Regions from separate parts of the Sporosarcina sp. FSL K6-3508 genome, predicted to be linked through region 3. Evidence: riboswitches for the same ligand, from Rfam matches in the RefSeq annotation. Region 3 holds a riboswitch; each other region holds the start of a gene.

Region 1 (5,099 bases), 1.4 Mb from region 3:
CACCCATTTGCATGCAGACCATATTTCCGGTGGTCGCAAGTTGGCGGAAGCAGCGGGTGCAACATACTGGTTGCCGCCGAAAGACGCAGAAGAAGTGACATTCAATTTCGCAGCATTGGAAGAGGAGGCTTCTATCCAGATCGGTAAAACGAAAATTGATATCCAGCCGCTATATTCACCTGGACATACAATTGGTTCTACTTCATTTATTGTGGATGACAGCTATTTGATGACAGGGGATATTTTATTCATCGATTCGATTGGCCGTCCTGATTTGGCAGGGTTGGCAGAGGATTGGGTAGGTGATTTACGTGAATCATTATACAGCCGTTACCAAGAGTTATCCGAAGAACTGATCGTACTTCCAGCGCATTTCATGATTATGGATGAGCTGAATGACGACGGTAGTGTTGCAGAGAAGCTAGGCGTGTTATATGAACGAAATCATGGCTTGAATATCGAGGATGAGGAGCAATTCAGGGAATTGGTGACAGGCAATCTACCGCCACAGCCAAATGCGTATCAAGAAATCCGCCAGACAAATATGGGCAAGGTCCAACCGGATGAAGAAACACAACGCGAAATGGAAATCGGACCGAATCGCTGTGCGGTGAGATAAGGTGTTGTAATCGAACCCACTTCGGCGCTTGCGGATGGCTCCCGCAATGTGCCGTTCTGGAAGAACGCCTGCCTGTCACATCGCTCCGTATACCCGCTTGTGAGGCGCCTACTTTTTTTGAGTGGGGGTTAACCGATGTGTTTTTCTAGCAAGACCATTTCAGACTAGACATCAGACTCGGAATTGCCTACTTTAAACACAACATAATGATACCTACCCATTCCAGCGAAGCCGCAACTGCGGGGTCGGCCGTTGCCATGAGACTGCTAGCATGAACTTCGCTAGCTGGCTCGTGGCGTAAGGCAATTCCCTAGCGGCACAGCGGTGCCAGTGAACTTTACTCTGCCAATGGAAGTCGAGCGACGGGACAACAAACTGTAATTTTATTTTCAATTAAAAACGATTCAAAAGGAGAAGATACAAATGAACACGACAAAATTTTTAGATGCTAAAGGATTGGCTTGCCCAATGCCGATCGTACGGACAAAAAAAGCGATGAAAGAACTAGAAGCAGGGGATATCCTTGAAATTCATGCAACGGACAAAGGATCTGTAGCAGATTTGACAGCTTGGGCCGCATCAGGAAATCACAAGGTAGTGGACCAGCAACAAGAGTCCGATGTCTTTAAATTTTGGATTCAAAAAGGATAAACTAAGCAAAGAGGGTGTTCCATTGCCCTCTTTCATTAGGAAGGAGGGAGAGAGAACATCATGAGTTTTACATTTATCATCACCATCTTCCTCATTGGATTTGTCGGCTCATTCCTTTCCGGCATGATGGGAATTGGCGGTGCCATCGTCAAATATCCAATGTTACTTTTCATTCCTGCATTACTTGGTTTTGAAGCTTTTTCATCGCATGACGTCTCGGGTATTACGGCAGTTGAAGTATTCTTTGCTTCTCTCTCAGGTGTCTTTGCTTATCGCAAGAGCAATCTAATCTTGAAGCCACTTGTGTTGTATATGGGAATCAGCGTATTGATCGGCAGTGTAATCGGAGGGGCAGGTTCCAGTCTGCTGTCGGAAGCAACCGTTAACATTGTATATGGTGTATTGGCCGTGCTGGCAGCCGTGATGATGTTCATTCCGCAAAAAGGTCTTGATAACATCCCCGTGGAAGAAATTGCGTTCAATAAATGGATAGCCACAGGAACTGCATTGCTAGTTGGGTTGGCTGCAGGAATTGTAGGGGCAGGAGGGGCGTTTATCCTCGTACCGATCATGCTTGTTGTATTAAAAATTCCTACACGGGTCACGATAGCCACTTCGCTAGCAATCACTTTATTGTCTTCAATCGGTTCGGCGTCAGGAAAACTCTTCACAGGGCAAGTTCCCTATGAACCGGCGCTTGTCATGATTATTGCGAGCGTGCTGGCGGCCCCGCTTGGAGTGAAGGTAAGTCGCAAAGTCAATACGAAAGTGTTGCAAGGAATTCTCGCTGTATTGATCATGGGCTCTGCAGTGAAAATTTGGTGGGATATTTTTTAGAAATCACAATGATTTCTAAACATTCTACTAATAACCCTTGCATTTAGTTGGTATTGGCTTTATACTATTTTTCAAGATGGAAAACGAATAGACAAACTCTTATCAAGAGCGGCGGAGGGATTAGGCCCTATGATGCCCGGCAACCGGCTAGTTATGCAAAGGTGCTACTTCCTACAAACTGTTGACAGTTTGGAAGATAAGAGAGGTATGAGCGAAAGCAAAGCCCTCTTCTTATTTTTAGGAAGAGGGCTTCTTTGTATCCTCACTAGGCTCATTGTCTAGCTGCAGAGGGCAGCTGCTCGGGACGTTTCGGTCTTTTCGAAAAAGGGGGAGAGCACCCTTTTACGATAAGCCCTCCAACGTCTGTCACGACAAAACGCCCTCTTCTGCTTTTCAGTATTCCATCAGGTAGACTAATAAATTCGGAGGGGAAATAGTTATGACTAAATTTCAGCCAGAAACTGTTTTATTGCACGGAGGACAGCAGCCAGATCCTGTAACCGGTTCACGTGCTGTGCCGATTCATCGTACGACTTCATATGTTTTCAGAGATACAGAGCATGCACAGAATTTATTTGCTTTGCAAGAAGCAGGCAATATCTATACACGTATTACTAACCCGACTGTCGCAGTTTTTGAGGAGCGTGTGGCGCAGATCGAAGGTGGATCTGCAGCAGTAGGGCTATCATCCGGAATGGCGGCAATCGCATTTTCGATCCTGAACATTGCGGGCGCGGGAGATGAAATTGTGGCGGCCAGCAATCTGTATGGCGGCACGTACAATTTATTCGCTGTGACACTGCCGCGCTATGGCATCACGGTGAAGTTCGTGGATGCATCTGATCCGAAAAACTTTGAAGCGGCAATTACAGATAAGACGAAGGCGTTATTCGCAGAGACGATCGGTAATCCGAGCCTGCAAGTCCTTGATGTAGAAGCGGTAGCGAAAGTCGCGCATGACAACGGTATTCCATTGTTGGTGGATAACACGTTCCCGTCTCCATATGGCTCCAATCCGATTGAGTTCGGAGCAGACGTAGTCATTCACTCCGCAACGAAATGGATTGGCGGGCACGGCACGACGATTGGAGGCGTGGCGGTCGATGCAGGGAAATTTGATTGGACTCAAGGAAAATTCCCAGGGTTCACAGAACCGGATGAATCGTATCATGGGTTGAGATATGGCATCGATACGGCAGGGGCTGCATTCGCAACGAAGCTGCGCGTTCAATTATTGCGTGATTTCGGACCTTGCTTGGCGCCGGACAGTGCATTTAATTTATTGCAGGGGCTTGAGACGCTTCATTTGCGTGTGCCTCGCCATAATGAAAACGCACAGAAAGTCGCAGCGTTCTTGAAGGAACATCCGGCAGTGGACTGGGTGACGTATACGGGTCTTGAAGAACACCCGACGTATGAGTTGGCGCAAAAACACTTGAAGCACGGCTATGGTTCCATTATTGTTTTCGGCATTAAAGGTGGCCGGGATGCAGGTCGTAAAGTGATTGATAATGTGGAAATCTGGTCACATGTAGCGAATGTTGGTGACGCGAAGTCGTTGATCATTCATCCGGCGTCTACTACACACCAGCAATTATCCGCAGAAGATCTGAAGAGTTCGGGTGTGACTGAAGAGTTGATTCGCCTGTCTGTCGGGTTGGAATCAGCAGATGATATTATTGCAGATTTAAAACAAGCGATTGAGAAAGCGGTCGAAAAGGCTGTTCATTAATTAATAGGTAAAAGCAAAAAAGTCACCGAGTCCGGTGACTTTTTTGTATTTACCGACGTTTCACTTTCCTTCGTTCTTCTTTCAATGACATGAACAACGAAGTGACCATCATGATCAAGATAACGGAAAACGGCAGGGCGGCGATGATAACTACATTTTGTAGCGCATCCAATCCACCGACAAACAATAAAATAACAGCGATCGAGGACTGAATCACTCCCCATACCACCTTTAAATTATTAGGTGGTGTCAGCGATCCGTAAGATGACTGCATACCGAGTACGAAGGTAGCTGAATCTGCAGAAGTGATGAAAAATGAAATGATAAGCAAAATGGCGATCATGGATATTATAGAAGACCACGGCATGCCGCTGAACATCTCAAAAATTGTCAGCTCAGTTGCAGTGGAAGCTAAATCAATAATCCCAGCCTTTTGTGTTTCAATTGCTGTAGTACCAAATGCAGAAAACCAGATCATACTTAACACGGTTGGTACGACGAGTAAACCGATCATAAACTCCCGGATCGTTCTCCCTTTCGAAACCCGGGCAATGAACATACCGACAAATGGCGACCAAGCGATCCACCAAGCCCAATAAAATATTGTCCAATCATTAAGCCATGCACGATTCCCAACATCGAGAGGGGCAGTACGGAAACTCATGCGAACAAGATGCTCTAAATACCCACCGATCGAGTCGGTGAACATATCGAAAATAAGCAATGTGGGTCCTAAAGCAATGACGAAAAATAATAATGCAATAGCAAGGACCATATTGGCATTTGATAAGATTTTGATCCCCTTGCCGAGCCCGCTCCATGCAGACACCAAGAACAAAATCGTTACAATGATGATAATGATGAGTTGCGATAGGAAACTGACAGGAATACCAAAAAGGTAATGCAGCCCCGCATTGACTTGGACAGCGCCAAGGCCGAGAGATGTGGCAACGCCAAACACTGTAGCAAAGATAGCAAATACGTCAATGACAATACCGAGGGGCCCATTGACGCGGTCACCGAAAATGGGTTTCAAAGTAGCCGAAATCAATCCCGGTTGGCCTTTACGGAATTGGAAATAGGCCAGTGCAAGAGCTGTCATCCCATAGACAGCCCAAGCATGGAAGCCCCAATGGAAAAATGCTTGGCGCATGGCTTCTTTATAAGCCTCCGCTGTTTCAGGCCCCGCAGTAGCAGGATTGACTGCATAATGCGATAGGGGCTCAGCAGCCCCGTAAAAGACAAGTCCGATTCCCATAC
Region 2 (5,099 bases), 110 kb from region 3:
GCTTATGGAGCAATTGAAGAAACACCCGAGTTACCAGCGTTATTACAGAAAATTCTACAGATCGATTTTACCTTTATATATCCGTTATAAGCTGAAATTACTGCCTGAAAACGAAATGAAAGAACGATCCATGAAGCTGTATTTGAAGGCTCTTGAGTCTTTAACAACTACACAGCTAGAGCAATACTTCGAAAATATGCACGAAGAAATGTTAAGCGATTTCAATGAAGATGTCGTCAACAGATTAGCTCGACATCAAGCAGAAGGCCATCATGTATTGTTAGTTTCTGGTGCTTATACTCCCTTTTTGACTGCAGTTACGAGCCATTTGTCATTCGATCGTATTATCGGTACTGAAATCCCTTCACGCGGCGAACAGATTACGATGGACCAACCATTTCTACATATCCAAGGAGAGCGTAAAAACGAACAAATCGACAAGGCGCTTCAAGGTAAATCGGTTGATTGGGAAAGCAGCTTTGCATACGGAGATAGCATCTCCGACTTGCCCGTATTAGAGCAAGTCGGCAATCCTGTAGCCGTCAGACCCGATTCGAAACTTGCAGCCATAGCAAAGCAACGAAATTGGGACATTTTATGATGATAGCCAAAAAGCCCTGAATTAGGATTCAGGGCTTCAGGGCTTCAATCTTCAAGCATTCTTTAACGTATTAACATATAAGTTTCCATCGGTTTGAATTTCTGCATACAACACATGCTCCGGCTTCCCGATGCCTTGCAGTTCCAGTTGTTGCTTCAACCACACATCAGTCAGCTTCAATTCCCGCATATTTTTCTCTTGTACTTTTCCGTCGGTAATAATTTCGGTCGGAATATATTTGGGTGTAGGAGAAGCCACTTTGACATCTTTTTTCGTTGCCTTCTCTTCGCCTGGCTTAAGCATCACGCTCAAGTTTCCATTCGTTTCGAAAATCGCATAATTGACGTCTTTCATGGAAAAAACGGCTTGTTCCCGAAGCAACATATTCAATTCATTAAAATTCAGACGCAGCTTTCTTAATGAACCTTCCACAATCTTTCCATCCTGAATTACGATGATTGGCTTATCATCCAACAGGACACGTAGTTTTTTTGATTTAAACGTTAAATAATTGGCAAGTATCGTCAATACTGCCCACAGGACCATACCATATAAACCATTCAAGAACGGTGTCTCGGACTCCCCTGCCAAATCGGCGGCAATCGAACCGATCGTGATACCTGTAACATAATGGAAGAAGGTCAATTGAGATATTTGTTTTTTCCCCATGAACCGGGCCAGGATCAGAAGGACGATAAAGGAAATAACAGTCCGCAAAGTCATCTCCCAAAAAGACAGCTCCAAAAACTCATCCATATTCATAACGCACACCTCCATTGAGTGGAGTATGTGTGAAATGAGGTAAACTATACTTTCATAAGCTTATTTCAATCCCAAACGTATGGCGTTGCTTGATAGACATAGTAGTTCAACCAGTTCGAGAATAACAAATGTGTATGTGAACGCCAAGTATTCATTGGTTCTCTCGTCGGATCATCATTCGGGAAATAATTTTCAGGTACATCAATATCCAATCCCTTTTGGACATCTCGCCCGTATTCTTCAGCCAATGTATGTGCATCATACTCTAAATGTCCTGTCACCATTATGTTTTTTTCATCATTAGAAATCACAATGAATGCACCCGCATCATCCGATACAGATAGCAGTGTCAAATCCGGATGCTTCTCAATTTCTTCTATGGAAACAGCCGTGTGACGTGAGTGAGGAGCAACAAATACATCGTTAAATCCTCTTGCCAAATTGACTGTTTGGTCCGTGATATCGTGAGAAAAAATCCCAAAACATTTCTTCGGCAACTCAAACTTATCAATGCCGTAATGATGATAAAGTGCGGCTTGCGCGCCCCAACAAATATGCAAGACAGAGGTCACATTGGTTTTTGTCCACTCCATGATTTTCTCTAATTCCTTCCAATACACTACGTCTTCAAATTGCATATGTTCAATAGGTGCTCCTGTAATAATCATGCCGTCAAACTTGCGCTCTTTCACGTGTTCGAATGTTGTATAAAACGTTTCCAAATGAGTTTGACTGACATTTTTGGAAACATAGGTCGCCGTATTTAAAAACGTCACGTTTACTTGCAAAGGCGTATTACCAAGTAATCGTAATAATTGAAGTTCTGTTTTTTCTTTTTCAGGCATTAAATTCAGAATCAAAATGTTCAGCGGCCGAATATCTTGCTCCGTCGCCCGATCTTCATCCATGATGAAGATTTTTTCTTTCTTCAGTAACTCACCTGCAGGTAATTGTTTCGGTATATTAATCGGCATATTTCTTCCCCCTTGGCTATTCATTCGGCCTGTTTTTACAAAATAAAAAACCTCTTTTCCTGTAGATAAGAAAATGAAGGTTTAGGACCACAGTTCTTATCTCTCAAGACAACAATCTTGTTGGAGGTAGCACCTTCCTGTTTACACAGAGGTTGCTGAAGCTTCGTCAGGCCAAATCCCTCAGCTTCTCTTGATAAGTAGTATTTAGTTAATATCATTTCACGAAAATGATTTACTGACTATTATAACATTAATAAACTAATTGTATAGTCAAATTTTCAAATAGTTCTGCTCATTCCAATCTCGTAAATTGTAGACCGGAAATATTTGTGTATAATAGGAACTACCAACTACTTTTTAAAGGAGGAACTCATGAGATCTTTAGGCATTGTTCGCAAAGTAGACCATCTTGGCAGAATAGTTATTCCGAAAGAGCTACGCAAATCTTTGCAATTAGATAAAGGCGATCCCATTGAAATTTTCGCAGAAGACGATCGAATTATTTTGAGAAAATATCAAGTGAATAAGGCATGTTTCATTACTGGTGAAGTAACGGACGAAAACAAAGAACTATCAAACGGATTATTCATAAGTCCTCAAGGCACGAAAATCCTTCTAGAACAATTACAGGATTTTGTTTAAATATTAACAAGCCAACGATCTCCTTGGATCGTTGGCTTGTTAGCATACATCAAAGTAATAAAATTTGGTTGACTTCAGAGTGAAAAGCGGAACAAGTGAATATAAGTTTGTAGCCCGGAGATTGGCTCCCCGCGGAAAGCCATCCTCCCGGAACCTGGATCAACGGTTCTTTTACCCATTCACCCTCTGCTCACAAACTATTGATAAACTCTTCAATCTCCTCTTTCGTCTTGCGATTCTTACTGACAAAACGGCCTGTTTCCTTGCCTTCACTGAATGCGATAAAGCTTGGGATGCCAAATATATCGAGCTGACTGCACAAGTCAATAAACTCATCCCGGTCGACATAAATAAATTGGTACTCGGAAAATTCCGTTTCCAGTGTTGGTAAAAACGGCTCGATCACTCTGCAATCAGGACACCAATCTGCAGAAAACAAGAAAATCACTCGCTCTTCTTGCTTCAATTGTTCGAATTGCTCGAAGGACTCTAAGTTTTTCATCTTACATTACCCCTTTACTTGAATAGTATGGTACTACTATAACATTGATTGGCATATATCTTCTCTTCTCACGACTTATGCTATTTCCTAATACTCCATAGTAAAAGTTACTTATAATCCGCTTTTATCTCTCAAACACGAACGTTCACAAATCATTCAATAATTTATGTTCGCCTTTATTAGTTTTTCATTTTTTTCCGAAAAGTAATTGACAATTACTTTTGACGTGTTATGATTAGTTCAAATTTAATACACGCAAAACAATTTTGACGAAGACATACCTTCCTGTAAAAGAATTTTCTAGAGAGCTGATGAATTGGTGAGAGTCAGTAAATTCTTGGGATGGCGGCACTTCCGAATTGCTTGGCTGAATAGTTCAGTAGGCCAATCCGTCACATGCACGTTACGCATGCTGAATGAAGGCTGCTTTTGCAGCAAAACAAGGGTGGTACCGCGTTAGTTTATTGAGCTTTTCGCCCCTTACGTATGTAAGGGATGGAAGGCTTTTTTATTTTTCCTAAAAGGAGGTAAGCATAGAACGTACATATGGGATCAACTCTATAAAATTCATTTTGAAAACTTTACAACAATAAAAACTACTGAAGGAGAGAATGATTATTATGGCTTTTAAAGTACTTATTAGTGACCCACTTAGCGAGGACGGTATTTTTCCATTACGACAAGCAGAAGGTTTTGAAATTGTGATCGATACAGATTTGACACCTGACCAACTGAAGGATCGGATCAAAGGTTTTGATGCTCTTCTAGTACGTAGTCAGACAACTGTTACGAAAGAATTGCTAGATTCTGCTGATCAATTGAAAATTATTGGACGTGCAGGTGTAGGTGTCGACAATATCGATTTGGATGCAGCTACAGAAAAAGGGATTATCGTCGTCAATGCTCCTGATGGAAATACAAATTCAGCTGCTGAGCACACGGTAGCTATGATGATGGCGATGGCTCGTAAAATTCCACAAGCATTCAATTCACTGAAGAACAATAAATGGGACAGAAAATCATTTCTCGGTGTAGAGCTAAAAGACAAAACATTAGGGATTATCGGACTTGGCCGTATTGGTGCAGAAGTTGCCAGACGTGCGAAAGGTCAACGTATGAATGTCATCGCGTACGATCCATTCCTAACTGAAGAAATCGCAAAGAAATTGGGTATTGAAATTGGTACGGTAGATGAAGTATTAGCAGCTGCTGATTTCATTACAGTACATACACCATTGCTGAAAGAAACACGCAGAATGATCAATAAGGAAGCATTCGAAAAAATGAAAGACGGTGTACAGATCATCAACTGTGCCCGTGGTGGAATTATTGACGAAGATGCATTATACGATGCGATTGTCGCCGGAAAAGTAGCAGGTGCGGCTCTAGATGTATTCGAGGAGGAACCATTCCTAGATCATAAGTTACTGACTTTGCCTGAAGTAATTGCTACCCCTCACTTAGGTGCGAGCACAATTGAAGCACAAGAATCTGTTGCTGTAGACGTAAGCCGAGACGTCGTCAACTTCTTGACAATCGGATCTGTCCGCAACCCTGTGAATTTACCATCCGTTTCTCGTGATGTTTTAGCGAAAATCGAGCCATTCTTTGACCTTAC
Region 3 (5,099 bases):
TGGTACCATCGCAGGGATTGCACTAGCGCTCTTTCTGAAAGTTATTCAGATACTTATTGGAAATCAAGCCTATGTGCTGCTTTTCAACTTTGATTACGTTCCAGTAATTCAAGATTGGGAGCCGCAACTTTTGGTAGGATACTTATTTCACTTTATTACTTGTATCGTAAGTGCAGTCGCTTTGTTTTATCTGTTGCGGATTATCCAGCGGGAATACCTGATATCTCCGTATGTTTTAGTCTATACCGTTGGCGGTGGCATTTTATTCTCGCTGACAGGATTATCTGAACAACCACCTGCCATTACAGATGGGGCAGCCTGGTTCTATTGGACGGCCGCACACGCTGTATTCGGTCTGATAGTAGGTGGTTTGATTAAAAACTGGAAATAAATAGAATCAATTATGCTAAAACATAATTGATTCATATGAAAGATGGGATAACTCTCGAATAGCCTTTATACTCTTCCTCTAGACGTGCGCCCAGTGCAAACAACGCATCTTCATTCCCGATTTTGCTCACTAGTTGTACACCAAGCGGCATGCCGTCTCGATCCGCTCCAATAGGGATTGTCAAAGCAGGAAGCCCCCACACATTGGCATACGCGACGTAAGGAATATATTGCAGAAATGTCTTCCGAATGGAGAATAACTCTTTGTATACGATACCGTGCGAAAGGGCTGCCGTATGATAAACAGGCAAAACAAGGATTCGCTTATCCAGATAGCGGTCTAATTCCGCATCACCTTTTTCAATAATGGTTTCGATCTCAGCTACTCGTTCCGCTGAAGGTTTGAATAAAGAGGCACCAATTAAAGCCCAGGATAAATACCGATGCAAATCGGTTTGTTTGCCCGCCTTGTCTAATAAAAATTCACGCACCGGCCGGATCGGACGTGTGCCGAATGCTTCTACTGCTGCTCCACTCGCGCCGTCAATGGACATGATCTCTTGCCATAATTCCGCTGATTCTTGAAAATGAGGAGGTATGTCCTCTCTAATAGGAAATTCTGTCGACAGAAATCCTTTGATCGCCTGTAAGAAGCCTTCTGTCTCCTTAGATAGCGGCAGCTTCATATCGGGCAAGAACGTTACAGTATATTGATTCAACTCATTTTCCATAGGTAGTTCATCCGCAATGATGCTGTAAAGCAGTTTTGCATCCCGTACCGATTTTGTCATCGGCCCGATTCCAAGCATTCTTTGCTGTAATGGATGCTCTTCGGCAGGATAGCTGCCGATTGATGAAACTTGCGAATTTCCTGATTTGAAGCCAATGACCCCAGTAAAATGACTTGGGAAACGGATGGATCCTCCGATATCTGAACCTATTCCCGCTGCAGCCGCCCCTAGAGCAATCGCCGCACCTTCTCCGCCACTCGAGCCGCCTACTGTCCTAGAGAGGTCGTAGGGATTGTTGGTGCGGCCATACAATGCATTGTCGGTCTCCTGACAAAAACAGAGTGCCGGTGTATTTGTCTTGCCGATCAGGATGGCGCCTTCCGCTTTTAATCGACGGACAATTTCCGCGTCTGTCGTTTGCATCTGTCCCTTACGATACGGCAATCCGCCTGTCGTCTGCATCCCAGCCACATCGAATGATTCCTTCATACTAATAGGTACGCCAAATAATTTCCCTGTCATCTTCGTTGTATTCCGTTCTTTGTCTGCTTGATCCGCTTCGGCCAACGCCTTAGTAAATCGCTCTTCCACTAAAAAGTTCACAGCTGGATTGGTTGCCTGACATTGTGCAATATAAGCCTCCGTCGCTTGACGTGAAGTAATCTGCCCGCTATCTAACTCCGCTTTCAATTGCACAGCATCCATATCGAGCACAAATGTATGTTGTAGTGTAGTCAATAAATTTCCCCTTTCCCAATTTCTGAATGTTCTTTATTTTATATTATACTATAAAAAAAAGGCAGGAAGAAGGATATTAATCCCCCCTTTCTGCCTTCAACTATCTTTTTTATTGTTTCACATCATTTTTAATTGCTAATTCTAATAATGCATCTGCCTTATCCGTTTTCTCCCACGGCAATTCAATATCCGTACGGCCAAAATGACCGTATGCAGCCGTTTGTTGATAGATCGGACGACGAAGATCAAGCATTTTAATGATGCCTGCAGGTCGCAGATCAAACAACTCCCGAACAAATTCGACTAAGAGTGCTTCGGATAGACGGCCTGTATCGAATGTATTGATTGAAATGGATACCGGGCTTGCCACACCGATTGCATAGGCAAGTTGTACTTCACAATGCTCTGCCAATCCTGCCGCCACAATATTTTTCGCGACATAGCGTGCAGCATAGGAAGCAGAACGATCCACTTTTGTTGCATCTTTACCAGAAAATGCACCGCCGCCATGACGAGAATATCCGCCATATGTATCCACGATGATTTTTCTTCCAGTGAGTCCCGCATCTCCCTGAGGACCACCCACAACAAAACTTCCTGTCGGATTAATGAAGTATTTCGTCTGTTCGTCCAATAGGTGAGCAGGTACGACCGCGTCGATTACTACTTCTTTAATATCCTTCTCGATTTGTTCCATTGTCGCTTCCGGATGATGCTGTGTCGAAATAACAATCGTATCAATCCGCACAGGTTTGTTGTCTTCGTCATACTCTACAGTTACTTGCGTTTTACCATCAGGACGCAGGTAAGAAATCAACTCTTCTTTACGCGCTTGCGCAAGTCGGAATGCCAGCTTGTGGGAAAGACTGATCGGAAGCGGCATTAATTCAGGTGTTTCATTACAAGCGTAACCAAACATCAATCCTTGGTCACCCGCTCCGATGGCATCCAGTTCTTCGTCTGTCATAGAGCCTTCACGAGCTTCGAGCGCAACGTTGACACTCGCGGCAATTTCAGGTGATTGCTCATCAATAGAAGTTAAAACAGCAGAAGTTTCATAATCGAAACCGTATTTCGCACGTGTGTACCCAATTTCTTTCACAGTATCACGGACTACTCTTGGGATATCTACGTAGGTAGTGGTAGTGATTTCACCCATTACCAATACGAGTCCTGTCGTAATACTCGTTTCACATGCCACACGGGCATTCGCATCTTCCTTTAATATCGCATCCAAAATCGCATCCGATATTTGGTCGCACATCTTGTCAGGATGGCCTTCAGTAACTGATTCTGATGTAAACAGTCGACGGTTTGTCATTTTTGTTTCCCCCTCAATCAACATGATACGGTACTCTCTTAAGTCCCTGGTAAAGCTCCACGCCTGAATTGACGTCAATCATATACCATAAGGATTCAGGGCTAGACAATATAAAAAGCCCCCTACTCACTTTCTAGCAATGAGTAAAAGGCAAAATTTCACGCGCAGCACCTTTCACTCTTATCGTCCAAGGAATTTAACCTTGCTTCAGGTTTGGCACCTTCGCGCTAGACTACTGTCTTTTGCAGGTTGCCGGGTTTCATAGGGCCTGTACCCTCCACCAACTCGGGATAAGAGTATCCGTTCATGTCACATAGTATAAAAAAGTTGTGATTTTGTCAATTTTTTTATCTCAAATCACTTGAGTTTTTAATTAGTATAGATTATTATTCTTAATGTGTTATACTATTTACGAATTAAGATGTTCTACTCAAATAAAACGACTACGCAAAGGACGGTATGTAAATATGATATCTGCAAAAATTGATGATAGTTTAAAAAGTCTTCTATCAGGAAGCAACGTGACGATCCAAGCGTCTGTGGCAGAATTAACCGAAAAGGCAGTCGCTAAAGGAGAAGCCGAACTCTCAGCAGATGGCGCTCTAGCAGCACGCACAGGTAAATATACTGGACGCTCTCCGAAGGATAAATTTATCGTCGAAGATGCAGTGTCCAAAGATAAAGTAGATTGGGGAAGCGTCAACAAGCCAATCTCCCCTGACGTATTTGATTCATTATACACGAAAGTCATCGATCATTTGAAGCAAAAGGATGAACTCTTCGTTTTCAAAGGATACGCAGGTGCAGATAAAGACTCTCAGTTATCCATACAAGTTGTCAATGAATTGGCTTGGCAAAACCAGTTTGTTCACCAATTATTCATCCGTCCAACTGCAGAAGAACTACAGTCACACGAAGCGCAATTCACAATCTTGGCTGCCCCTTCTTTCAAAGCGGATCCAGAAGTGGATGGCACAAATTCAGAGACATTCATCATCATGTCCCTTGAAAAACGTATTGTCTTGATCGGCGGAACAGAGTACGCGGGAGAAATGAAAAAATCTATTTTCTCTGCGATGAATTTCTTGCTTCCAGAGCAAGGCATCCTATCGATGCACTGTTCAGCTAACGTTGGAGAAGACGGCGATGTGGCACTATTCTTCGGTCTTTCAGGAACAGGTAAAACAACACTTTCCGCAGACGCTGACCGCAAGTTGATCGGTGACGATGAGCACGGCTGGTCTGATAACGGTGTATTCAACATCGAAGGCGGATGCTACGCGAAATGTATCAACCTTTCTGAAGAAAAAGAACCTGAAATCTTTGGCGCGATCCGTTTCGGTTCCGTGTTGGAAAACGTTGTATTGGACGAAGATACACGTATACCGGATTATGATGACAATTCATTAACTGAAAATACACGGGTTGCTTACCCGATTGAAAATATTGAAAATATTGTGACACCGTCTATTGCGGGTCACCCGAAAAACATCATCTTCTTAACGGCTGATGCTTCCGGCGTATTGCCTCCAATCTCGATCCTGACAAAAGAACAGGCAATGTACCACTTCTTAAGTGGCTTCACATCGAAATTGGCAGGTACGGAGCGTGGAATCACTGCTCCAGAACCAACATTCTCTACATGCTTCGGTTCACCGTTCTTACCTCTTCCTGCTGCAACGTATGCAGAGATGCTTGGTAAGAAAATTGACGAACACGGCGCAAAAGTATTCTTGGTTAATACTGGCTGGACCGGCGGAATATTCGGGGTCGGTTCTCGTATGAACTTAGGTTACACACGAACTATGGTTCGCGCGGCAATTGCCGGTAAGTTGGATAATGTAGAGACTAAGACAAATGAAATCTTTGGACTCGAAATGCCTCTTGAAATCGAAGGCGTGCCAAGCAATGTGTTACAC
Region 4 (5,099 bases), 920 kb from region 3:
CGGAAATCATGATTGGTACTTCGCGTCCTAGCTCTTCAAAGGCCTTTTTAATACCAATCGTGCCGGCTTTGACGTTTAGCATATCCTGACTAGTTTCCATGAGGATTAAATCGCTGCCAGCTTCAACCAATGCTTTCGCCTGCACGTAAAAATCATTAGAAAGTTCATCGAATGTAATGCCGCCTGTGACAGAAAGAGTCTTAGTCGTCGGTCCGATCGCCCCTGCGACAAAACGCGGCCACTCCGCAGTGGAATACTTTGCTGCACTTGCCTTTGCAATTTCGACAGCTTTAGTATTGATTTCATGTGCACGATGTCCTAGTGCAAATTCATTCAGAACAAGGGGAGTGCCGCCAAATGTGTTGGTACAAATGATGTCGGCTCCTGCCTCTAGGTACTCATCATGAATCTTCTCCAAGATATCAGGTCGTAAAACGTTTAAATATTCATTACAGCCGTCGTAATCTTCGCCTCCAAAATCTTCTGTTGAGAGGTCCTCCGCCTGCAGCATCGTCCCCATCGCGCCATCAATGATAAGGATTCGTTTGTCTAGTTGTTCTTCAATAGGATGTCTCTGCATGTGATAATTCGCTCTCCTTCTGCTTATCTATTTGTTTAATGTAGTCATGTAGCTCAAGTGTCATGTCGTAACGGAGGAATGGTGTGATTAAATACAGTCCGTTAAAGTATTGCGCTGCTGTATCGATCAGCTCCTTTGCGATCTGAATTCCTGTTTCAGTGGCTTTTGCTCGGTCGTCGCCACAGGCGCACATCCGTTCAAGCACTTCGTCAGATAGTTTAATGCCAGGCACTTCATGATGCAGAAACTCTGCGTTGCGAATATTTGTCAAAGGCATAATACCTATGAAGATAGGTGTATCTAGATGTTTTGTAGCCTCATAGACGTCAATAATCTTTTCTTTTGTATAGACAGGTTGCGTTATGAAATAATCTGCACCTGCTTCAATCTTTTTCTCCAATCGCTGAACAGCCCGGTCCAATACACGGACATTCGGATTGAACGCAGCTGAAACTGAGAAGTTCGCTTTTTTACGTAATGGTTTACCGGAGAATGAAATCCCTTCATTCAACTGTTTGATTAACTGCAGCAGTTCCATACTCGATACATCGTAGACGCTTGTTGCGCCAGGGAAATCACCAACTTTCGTCGGATCACCTGTTACAGCCAGAATATCGTGGATGCCTAACGCGTCAAGCCCCATTAGATGAGATTGTAACCCGATCAAGTTGTGATCTCGACACGTTAAGTGGACAAGAGGGCGGATATTGTGCTGCATTTTAATGATGGAACCCATTGCCATATTGCTGATCCGAGGGGATGCCAATGAGTTATCCGCCATCGTTACGGCATCAACACCTGCATCGTAAAGTAAATTGGCACCTTTAATATAATCTTCTGTCTCTAAATGCCGTGGTGTGTCCAATTCCACAATGACCGTACGTTCTGTTTTGGCTTTCTCGTGGAGCGGTTGATGTTTTACCGGGCCGGCTTCCTGAATAACGATTGGCTTTGTTGGTTCTACTACTTTCTTGGTGATAGGAGACAATCCCGCTAATCGAGTTTTCGCTGCTTTAATATGTTTAGGAGTAGTTCCGCAACACCCGCCAATTAACCGTACACCTTGATCACGCAGCAATACTGCAGCTCGCCCGAAGTACTCAGCTTCAGATTCATAGACAATGCGGCCATCTTCCACATCCAGTAAAGATGCATTCGGATAAGCGGATAAAAATGCATTTTCCGGCAGTTTCACATTTTCAAAAGCTTGGATTGTATGGTAAGGCCCTAAGCGGCAGTTTACACCGACTATACTTGCACCTAGTGATTCCAGTTGATGCAACGCGTCATTCAATGAAAGTCCGTTTTGCAAAACTCCAGGATCGTGCATGGAGACTTGCGCAATTAGCGGAACATCTGTGATTTGACGAAGTGTTGAAACGACGGATGATAATTCTTCGAAATCATAATACGTTTCGAGCAACAGTCCGTCTGGATCTCCAGTCAATAATGCGTTGGCCTGTTCAAGGACTACTTGCTTTACTTCATCGAGCGATGCATCACTTTTGCGAATTCCACGCAAACCGCCGATGGTACCAAGCACAAATTGACCACCTGGTGCAGCAGCCCGCTTTGCAATTTGGATTGCTGCTTTATTGAATTCCGTAACACGGTTTTCCAATCCATAACGAGCCAATTTCACTGCATTGGCACTGTATGTATTGGTCTGAATAATATCAGCTCCCGCCTCGATATAGTCGTGGTGGATTTTCTCTATAATTTCAGGTTTCTCTATATTTAATTCCTCATAGCAATAATCGATCCCATATGAATACAAAATAGTTCCCATTGCCCCATCTGCTGTCAGGACATTTGTTTGAAGTTTCTCCATTAATGACATCATCAAATCCCCCTTTGTTTTCTCTAATCAAAAAAAGCCTTCAAGTAAATAGAAGGCTTTGTAATCGCAATGACCAGTTCCCTCTCATCTTTCAGTGTGCCATTTCGGCATACTGCTGGAAGTAGCACCTTGCCCATCGGCTGGTTGCTGAAGCGTCTTTGGGCCAGTCCCTCTGCTTCTCTTGATAAGATATGATTCTTATTAAATTATTTCGATAATTCTAACCATATCATAGCGGCTTTGTAGGTAATCGTCAAGTGAATGTTTGATGAAGTTCTTGAAGACCGGAGTGCGCATAGAGAAATTTACTGAAACATGGTAAAATTAAAGGAGTAACTTGAAAAGGTGAGGAATCATGCAGTTTTTTAAATACTCCATTCCGATAGCGGCACTTGTCGGCACGCTTGCCTGGATTATGTTGGAGAATAATTATGAAGAAGTACCGTGGGATTCGCGTGTTTGGATTACCTTTGGCGCCGCTGCATTAAGTGGTGTACTTGCTTTTTTTCTTTTCAGGAAAGAAAAAGAAGACAAAGTCGATAAAAAGAAATAGGAGCTGCCCGAGAAGTCATGTTCATCTGACTTCCCGGGTAGTTCTTTTTTTGCAGAGAAAGCATTTTGTTCATTCTAAGAAATTGCCAGCAGGGGTAGATGTGGGTCTTGTCTGTTTCTTTCTTGCCTTATTGGATAAGAAAAGGGTGTCATTCCTTACATATAAGATGTTCCATAAATTATTAGTTAACTTAAATTAAAAACGAGTTGACAATCAATGAGTCAACCATTACTATTTTTATAGTAACTCAAAATAGAAAGAGGTGTCATGATGACGACAGCTTCGGAAGGACGTCCGCAAAGTAAATTCAGTACATTGTCAATTGTATATAGTGGAATGTTTGCTGCTTTAATGATGAATGGGGCTAATATCACTTCTTTCATACCATTTTTAGTAGTCGGGGGAGTACCTATTACATTGCAGACATTTTTCGCTGTTTTGTCAGGATTGTTATTGGGTAGCCGTCTTGGTGCATTGTCGATGACTGTCTATATGATGGTCGGCCTTGCAGGGGCTCCTGTATTTGCTAAGTTTCAAGGTGGATTTGGCCAAATCTTAAGCCCGACATTTGGTTTTATCGTTACTTTCATCTTGATTGCTTATGTAGCAGGTAAAATCGTGGAGCGTAAGAATACACTGCCATCTTATATTATTGCATCACTTGTTGCGACAGCAATCAACTATTTATTGGGTACGAACTGGATGTATGTCGCCTATAAAGTTTGGGCTGCGGCGCCAGAGGTGTTTACGTACAAAATTGCATGGCTTTGGATGATTCCTCCATTACCGAAGGATATTGTGCTAGCCGTACTGGCGGGAATATTCGCATTTAGAATTTCAAAACATTTGAAAGTGAGGCATACATTTTGACGAACTATCAAAGGCTGGCTGACCAAGTTTTGAAAGGTCACGTATTAACAAATGAGGAAGCGCTTTCAATATTAAATAGTCCGGATGAAGATTTGCTGTTGCTGCTTCATGCGACGTACTCGATCCGATCCCATTACTATGGAAACAAAGTAAAACTTAATATGATCATCAATACGAAGTCGGGGTTGTGCCCGGAAAACTGTGGCTACTGTGCCCAGTCGATTGTGTCAAAAGCACCGGTTGAAAAGTATGCAATGATGAAATCAGAAGAAATATTACAAGGTGCAGAGCGAGCTGCTGCAAATAAAGCGGGCACTTATTGTATCGTGGCAAGTGGACGAGGACCTCGGGCTAGTGAGCTTGAAATCGTTATTGATTCCGTCAAGCAAATTAAAGAGAAACATAAAGGAATGACCGTTTGTGCATGTTTAGGAATTCTGAAGCCAGAACAAGCCGCACGCTTGAAAGAAGCAGGTGTAGACCGATACAATCACAACTTGAACACCTCTGCCGAACACCATGAAAGCATCACTACGTCGCACACATACGATGATCGTGTAAACACAGTAGGACATGTAAAGGAAGCGGGAATATCTCCTTGCTCTGGCGTAATAGTCGGAATGCGTGAAACAAAAGAGGATGTCATTTCCATGGCACACAGCCTGCGGATACTCGATGCAGACTCCATTCCAGTCAACTTCCTGCACGCCGTGGATGGGACGCCGCTAGAAGGGACCTCTGAACTGGATCCGCGCTATTGCTTGAAGGTACTTAGCCTATTTCGTTTCATCAATCCAACAAAAGAAATACGAATTTCGGGTGGACGCGAAGTGAACCTTCGCAGCCTTCAACCACTTGGCTTATATGCTGCAAACTCTATCTTCATCGGTGACTATTTGACAACATCGGGTCAGGAAAACGACAAAGACCAACAAATGTTAGAAGATATGGGCTTTGAAGTGGACTTGGAACCATTGAAGAAAGAACCTATGACTATATAAGAGAGATCTAACCGCGCAGACAGCTTGCGTGGTTTTTTTCGTTCAATGAAAAACATGAAAAGATCTTGAATAATCCTCCATGTAGAGAGACAGCCTAACGCAAGACATGCAAAAAAATCAAACATACATATTAAAACAAATCAATTGCATCTCACGCATTTTCTGCGATACAATCAAGTCAAAGATAGTCAAAGTCAACTAAGAGAACGAGCAGAAACGAGGTGACGAGATGCGGAACATTTCTGACATTATTGA

What was found. Region 3 has a riboswitch for S-adenosylmethionine ahead of metK (methionine adenosyltransferase). Riboswitches for the same ligand answer to the same signal wherever they lie in the genome.
Region 1: linked by a shared signal. The riboswitch ahead of MKX97_RS01205 (O-acetylhomoserine aminocarboxypropyltransferase/cysteine synthase family protein) and the one ahead of metK (methionine adenosyltransferase) in region 3 are both predicted to bind S-adenosylmethionine.
Region 2: linked by a shared signal. The riboswitch ahead of metA (homoserine O-succinyltransferase) and the one ahead of metK (methionine adenosyltransferase) in region 3 are both predicted to bind S-adenosylmethionine.
Region 4: linked by a shared signal. The riboswitch ahead of MKX97_RS16895 (bifunctional homocysteine S-methyltransferase/methylenetetrahydrofolate reductase) and the one ahead of metK (methionine adenosyltransferase) in region 3 are both predicted to bind S-adenosylmethionine.

Annotation. Positions count from the first base shown of each region.
Region 1 covers NZ_CP152016.1:253,592-258,690, forward strand. Annotated here, with positions in the region: gene MKX97_RS01190 (MBL fold metallo-hydrolase) at 1-619, shown strand, start outside; gene MKX97_RS01195 (sulfurtransferase TusA family protein) at 1,043-1,270, shown strand; gene MKX97_RS01200 (sulfite exporter TauE/SafE family protein) at 1,331-2,107, shown strand; SAM riboswitch class I at 2,204-2,310, shown strand; gene MKX97_RS01205 (O-acetylhomoserine aminocarboxypropyltransferase/cysteine synthase family protein) at 2,547-3,839, shown strand; gene MKX97_RS01210 (BCCT family transporter) at 3,889-5,099, opposite strand, start outside.
Region 2 covers NZ_CP152016.1:2,347,170-2,352,268, forward strand. Annotated here, with positions in the region: gene MKX97_RS11545 (HAD-IB family hydrolase) at 1-601, shown strand, start outside; gene MKX97_RS11550 (DUF421 domain-containing protein) at 653-1,363, opposite strand; gene metA (homoserine O-succinyltransferase) at 1,429-2,337, opposite strand; SAM riboswitch class I at 2,431-2,537, opposite strand; gene MKX97_RS11560 (AbrB/MazE/SpoVT family DNA-binding domain-containing protein) at 2,710-2,979, shown strand; gene MKX97_RS11565 (thioredoxin family protein) at 3,170-3,481, opposite strand; gene serA (phosphoglycerate dehydrogenase) at 4,102-5,099, shown strand, end outside.
Region 3 covers NZ_CP152016.1:2,461,407-2,466,505, forward strand. Annotated here, with positions in the region: gene MKX97_RS12165 (hypothetical protein) at 1-391, shown strand, start outside; gene MKX97_RS12170 (amidase) at 423-1,859, opposite strand; gene metK (methionine adenosyltransferase) at 1,969-3,180, opposite strand; SAM riboswitch class I at 3,358-3,477, opposite strand; gene pckA (phosphoenolpyruvate carboxykinase (ATP)) at 3,648-5,099, shown strand, end outside.
Region 4 covers NZ_CP152016.1:3,380,447-3,385,545, reverse strand. Annotated here, with positions in the region: gene metH (methionine synthase) at 1-580, opposite strand, end outside; gene MKX97_RS16895 (bifunctional homocysteine S-methyltransferase/methylenetetrahydrofolate reductase) at 561-2,420, opposite strand; SAM riboswitch class I at 2,502-2,611, opposite strand; gene MKX97_RS16890 (hypothetical protein) at 2,776-2,973, shown strand; gene MKX97_RS16885 (biotin transporter BioY) at 3,241-3,843, shown strand; gene bioB (biotin synthase BioB) at 3,840-4,844, shown strand; gene MKX97_RS16875 (CtsR family transcriptional regulator) at 5,074-5,099, shown strand, end outside.